2 regions of the Spirosoma daeguense genome follow, and region 1 is predicted to be linked to the other one. Evidence: riboswitches for the same ligand, from Rfam matches in the RefSeq annotation. Region 1 holds a riboswitch; the other holds the start of a gene.
What was found. A riboswitch is a leader RNA that binds a small molecule or an ion and turns the genes downstream of it on or off. The one in region 1 is predicted to bind S-adenosylmethionine.
Positions count from the first base shown of each region.

Region 1 (3,208 bases):
TACTGGCAGTTTCCACATGGTAATTTCTCGCCTTTCGATGTGTATGCGCGTAAAGCGTATGGTACACCAGCCATTATAAATGACCATTTGAGCGACCTTAATCAATTTATAACTTACGCAAAACAGAATAATGCTCAACTTTATGTGGTTTTATTTCCATTTTCACATAATTTAGAGAAGACAAAAGAGTACGTTAAGCCTGTAGTTGACTTTTTTAAACAAAATAACGTCCCTGTGTTAGAAGTAGGAAATCTGGTTGGAAACATCGAACCAAACGACCGTGTGGTTGGCCGGAACGATGGGCATGCTAGCGCGATAGTTAATCAGCGCGTTGGTGAGGCTCTTTTCCAACTGATGGAAACAAATACGGGTCTTCCACACGAACAACCAGTACCAAATAAATAAACACACACACATATATTGTCATGGAATTCTTACAGGATATCTTCAAATTTCTGCAACAACGCAAAAAATGGTGGTTAGCACCAATGATTATTTTACTGTTACTTATTGGTGTTTTGATTGTTATTGGTGGCGGTTCAGCCGTTGCGCCTTTCATTTATACGTTATTCTAGAGGATGGATGTAACTGAAAAAGTAAAAGCCCAGTTGGTTATCGTAACGGGCTTGGTCGTTTTGTATTTCATATTCAAATCGCCTTGGTGGCTTTATGCTGCCGGAGCCGTTGGTGTGCTGAGTTTAGCAATTCCGGCCGTTGGCGATTTGATTGTTAAAGCCTGGTTTAAGCTGGCCGAAATTCTCGGAAACATCAACGGTAAAATAATTCTATCGGTGATGTTCTACGTGTTTTTGTTTCCGATAGCGTTACTGTATCGCATGTCGAGCAAGAATCCACTGGCTATCAAACGTACACAGGATGCCTCGTTCTATAATGACCGAAATCATCTGTATACCAAAGAAGACTTGGAACAAAGCTGGTAGTACATTACCAATTTGACTTTATGAAGGGCACATCACTTGTTGACGTGCCCTTTTTTTATTTATTTTTGCAAAAGCTTATCCCGAAAGACGGAGGGAATGGACCCAATGATGTCTTGGCAACCGTTTAATAAGAACGTAGCAAGAAGCTAATAACCAGCTAACTACCCCAACGCTACGTAGCAACTTGTTGAAAATTGGTGCCAATTTCCTCCCGGCAAACATCGCCGGGACAGATAAGTTGAACACTCGCTATCTGTCTTTTGCTGCTAAGCTTCGGTCTAATTTGGACTTTTTTAAGGATATTGATTGTTAGACGTACTAACAATCGTACGACGTAATTGCCATTGAAAACTATACACGAACTTCTTAGCGAACGTATCCTCGTCCTTGATGGGGCGATGGGTTCCATGATTCAACGGTATGATCTGACTGAAGCCGATTATCGAGGGGAGCGCTTCCGTGATTGGTCACATGACCTGAAAGGAAACAATGATTTGCTTTCCATCACGAAACCGGAAGTAATTCAGGAAATTCACCGCCAGTATCTGGAAGCCGGTTCGGATATTATTGAGACAAATACCTTCAGTGGCACAACCATTGCCATGGCCGATTACCGAATGGAGGAACTTGCTTATGAACTTAACTTCGAATCGGCCCGCATTGCCAAAGAAATTACGAATGAGTTTACCCGCGCAAATCCTGATAAACCACGGTTTGTAGCTGGAGCAATGGGCCCTACCAACCGTACAGCTTCGCTTTCGCCAGATGTTAATAACCCGGCTTATCGGGCTGTTACGTTCGATGAACTCGTTGATGCGTATTATGAGCAAGTGAGTGGTTTAGTTGACGGTGGAGCTGATTTACTGCTGGTAGAAACTATTTTCGATACGCTCAATGCCAAAGCGGCTATGTTCGCTATCGATAAGTATTTCAATCTCAACCCACAACTGACGCCATTGCCCGTTATGATTTCGGGCACAATCACTGATGCGAGTGGTAGAACCCTGTCTGGACAAACAACGGAAGCTTTTCTATACTCTGTTTCGCACCTGCCTCTGTTAAGCGTAGGGCTTAACTGCGCCCTGGGAGCCGAACCAATGCGGCCTTATATTCAGACACTTGCCAAAGAAGCGCCATTCTTTACGTCAGCTTATCCAAATGCGGGTTTGCCTAATGAATTTGGTGAATATGATGAAACGCCAGAGATGATGGCGGCTCAGATTGAAGGATTTATCCGGGATGGCTTTGTAAATATAGTTGGCGGTTGTTGCGGATCGACTCCTGATCACATTCAGGCTATTGCTCAAGTGGCGGCTAGATACGCACCCCGGCAATTACCTCCGGCCGAGCCATACCAGAAACTCAGCGGACTTGAACCCCTGAAAGTTACAGAACAGACTAATTTTCTGAACGTTGGTGAACGGACGAACGTAACGGGTTCGAAAAAGTTTGCCCGGCTTATTAAGGAAGGAAATTACGACGAAGCATTGAGCATTGCCAGAGGGCAGGTAGAAGGCGGAGCACAAGTAATCGATGTTAACATGGACGAAGGGATGCTCGATTCGGTCGAAGCAATGACTACGTTCCTGAATCTGATTGCCTCTGAACCCGATATTGCCCGTGTTCCTATCATGGTCGACTCGTCGAAGTGGGAAGTTATTGAAGCAGGACTGAAATGCGTGCAGGGTAAGGCTATTGTCAACTCAATCTCACTGAAAGAGGGCGAAGAAGCATTTATCGAGCGGGCAAACTTAGTTAGACGATATGGTGCTGCCGCTGTTGTAATGGCATTTGATGAAACCGGCCAGGCAGATTCCTACGAGCGACGTATCGAAATTTGTGAACGAGCGTACCGGATTCTGGTCGATAAAGTAGGTTTTGCGCCACAAGACATCATTTTCGATCCGAATATTCTGACTGTAGCCACTGGTATTGAAGAGCATAATAATTACGCTGTCGACTTTATCAATGCTACGCGCTGGATTAAAGAAAATCTACCATTAGCGAAAGTAAGCGGGGGCGTTTCCAACATTTCGTTCAGTTTCCGTGGGAACGACGTAGTACGTGAAGCGATGCACTCTGCATTCCTGTATCACGCCATTCGTGCCGGTATGGACATGGGTATTGTGAATGCGGGACAGTTAGAAGTGTACGACAACATACCGAAAGAATTACTGGAGCGTTGCGAAGACGTACTGCTAAATCGTCGGCCTGATAGCACTGAACGCTTGGTTGATTTCGCTGAAACAGTAAAAGCCAAAGGCAAA
Region 1 covers NZ_BAAHBF010000004.1:397,954-401,161, reverse strand. Annotated here, with positions in the region: gene ACYVD4_RS14600 (SGNH/GDSL hydrolase family protein) at 1-405, shown strand, start outside; gene ACYVD4_RS14595 (DUF5989 family protein) at 426-575, shown strand; gene ACYVD4_RS14590 (SxtJ family membrane protein) at 579-941, shown strand; SAM riboswitch class I at 1,014-1,181, shown strand; gene metH (methionine synthase) at 1,286-3,208, shown strand, end outside.

Region 2 (3,208 bases), on a different contig from region 1:
ACACACGTAGTACGCCCGCTTCAACGCCTGCGGTAGCCTGTTCTAACTCGCTCAGTTGTTGGTGTGTAGTAGCGGCCGGGTGAATAATCAGCGTTTTTGAGTCGCCAACGTTAGCCAGATGACTCACTAGTTTAAGGCTATTTACGAACGTATCAGCCGCTGATTTATCGCCTTTGATTTTGAAACTAAATACGCCCCCAAAACCGCGTTTCAGGTATTTTTTAGCTAGTTCATGATACGGGCTACTTTCCAGACCCGGATAGTTGACAAACTCAACCTGCTCGTGTTGTTCGAGCCACTGGGCTAGTGCCAGCGCGTTCTGCACAGTACGTTCTACACGTAACGATAAGGTTTCTAAGCCCTGCAACAGAAGGAATGAGTTGAACGGGCTAATGGCAGGTCCGAAATCACGTAGTCCTTCAACACGAGCCCGGATAATGAACTGAATGTTGCCAAATGGTCCATTTACGCCAAAAACATCGCTAAATACCAACCCGTGATAGCCTTCCGACGGTTCGCTAAACTGCGGAAACTTGCCATTCCCCCAGTTGTAATTTCCACTATCGACAATTACTCCGCCAATGCTGGTTCCATGACCGCCAATCCATTTCGTCGCCGATTCCACTACTACAGCAGCACCGTGTTCGATGGGTCGGAACAGATAACCTCCAGCGCCAAACGTATTATCAACAATCAAGGGTAAATCAAGTCCTTTTGCGAGAGCCGCTATTGCTTCGAAATCAGGAATATTGAAACCCGGATTCCCGATGGTTTCGAGATAAATGGCTTTTGTATTCTCGTCAATCAGTTTGGCAAACGCTTCGGGCTTGTCGCCATCGGCAAATCGCGCTTCAATACCCAACCGCTTAAACGACACCTTGAACTGATTATACGTACCACCGTAGAGGAAAGAGGTGGTCACGAAATTATCGCCCGCGCTAAGAATATTGGTCAGCGCGATAAACTGAGCCGCCTGCCCCGACGATACTGCCAATGCCGCCACGCCACCTTCGAGCGCAGCAATTCGCTTCTCGAAAACGTCGGACGTTGGGTTCATGATCCGGGTATAAATATTACCGAATGCTTTTAGCGCAAATAAATCGGCTCCGTGCGCCGAGTCATTGAAAACGAACGATGTGGTTTGATATATAGGTACCGCCCGTGAATTGGTTGTTGGGTCGGGCTCCTGACCGGCATGCAACTGAAGCGTATCGAAATGAAGTTCTGACATGGTGAAAGGTTTTGTTGTTATACAGATATAGAGTTTTGTAGGAATAGAGCTGGCTGGTGTAGGAAACGTTACAATAGTATGACCATACAACACTACAGCACAAAAAAGCACACGAAGAACTCTCCCGTTTTCGCGGCAGTGGTCAGAGGAAATTTAGCTGGCCCTGAAGGGCATACAGCACCGGATGTAGAGCATGTTAATTTCGATTTATAGTCCCTAAAATGCTTTTAGGCAGGAGTTAGCACCTTGCCATGTGGTAGGTTGCCAGCGGTTCGCAGAGCCTGATCTCTCCCCGCTTCTGTATAAATCAATTCGCGTTAGAAGACGCGTAGGAATTGACTTGATGGCGCAAGTATACTAGCCAAATAATGGGAATCCAAACACTAGAAGCTTTTTCTGATCACGAACAGATTTTTTCGGGCTTAATCGTAAATCGCTTCTTGATAAGTCAACGGATTGTTTACTTTTGCAGTAAGACTCACCGCCGTCATGAATCCGACTTACCGTTATAACCGCGATAATGCTACCCGAGTAGCAGGAACCACAACGTTAAAGGACGCTATCGGTCAGTTGTTGAAAGCGTATCAACTTCAGGGACGCTTCAACGAAACCTACCTCGAAGCGTTCTGGGGCCGTATGATGGGGCCAGCTATTGCTTCACGTACCAATCGGCTCTACGTTCGCGACCGTAAACTTCACATCGAAATTTCGTCAGCACCGCTACGTAACGAACTCGTCAACGCCAAACAGAAGTTGATTCAACTTGTCAACAAAGACATGGGGACCGACGTTATCGACGACGTTATTTTTATCTAGCCAATTCTTCCTGCATTACCTGTTTTTCGGGCATTCCTTTCCAGATTGTCCAGTGCAAACGTAGCCATACGAATAGTAGCGGCAATACCATTAGGGCGTATTGATTCACGTAATGATCGCGAATATAGGCGGGGAAAATATCGGTGGGCGAGAAACTGGAAATCAGCAGCGCAAACGCCAACAACAGGTTATCCAGCGATGTTTTGGCCGATACGACGTACCAGATTGCTACACCTGTAAAGCTGATGATAAACGTGGGCGATTCGAAACCGGTGCTGGCCAGATTCAGGAATAACAGTGTTGAGGCTACTATGCTCAACTGAAACCGAACGTTCTGATACAGGTTTGTTTTCAGGTAAGCCGTCGCAAAAATCAGCAATCCGGGAATAATAAAGTATAGATTAGACAACGTAGCGTCGTGAAACAACCGACGAAACATACCCATTACACACACGTCGGTTCGGGTATTGGTCAGATCAACATTTAGCTGATTTTTATAAGACAGTGATTCGTACCAGTCATAATAACACTGAATAGTGTAATCGACGCCTACAAATAACATGGGCAACGTAACAAATACGATTGTCGATAGAATTCCCCCCACTACGTAGCGCAGCTTATTCTGGGCGAACGGAAAAAATGCCAGCCCAACTACACCATATAATTTAATCAGCGTCCCAAGCGCTACGTTCGCAGCTGCCCGAACTTCCTGCTGTTTGTGCAGTTGCGTATACGACAGAATAATCATACCCACACAAATGTGATGAAACTGAGTATTTAGCAAACACGTGTACGACGTATTAAGTACTAGCCAGCTTACGATGGCCCGTTGCCGATTGGTCAGTGGCAGTTCGTAAATGGTGTAAAGCAGAAATAGGGAATTAAATACGTTCCATAACGTAACGCTCAGGAGCGTCGGCATCCAATAGAACGGAGCAATCAGCAACGCGAAAATGGGGCCGTAATGATAGGAATCGAACGTTTCAGCCGGGTATTCCAGAAACAGATTCTGGTGAGCCAGCAAATGTTTGAAGCTGTTGATGAACAGCAGAAAATTATTGATAAAAGCCCCCGGCTCTCCCAGATAATATTGCTTAACGCCCGTCAGAACGCCCAGTAGCGTCCAGATAACCAGAATAGTACGTTTATTGAAAAAGAAAG
Region 2 covers NZ_BAAHBF010000003.1:378,764-381,971, reverse strand. Annotated here, with positions in the region: gene ACYVD4_RS10635 (O-acetylhomoserine aminocarboxypropyltransferase/cysteine synthase family protein) at 1-1,231, opposite strand, end outside; SAM riboswitch class I at 1,436-1,540, opposite strand; gene ACYVD4_RS10630 (DciA family protein) at 1,721-2,047, shown strand; gene ACYVD4_RS10625 (glycosyltransferase family 87 protein) at 2,040-3,208, opposite strand, start outside.
Region 2: linked by a shared signal. The riboswitch ahead of ACYVD4_RS10635 (O-acetylhomoserine aminocarboxypropyltransferase/cysteine synthase family protein) and the one ahead of metH (methionine synthase) in region 1 are both predicted to bind S-adenosylmethionine.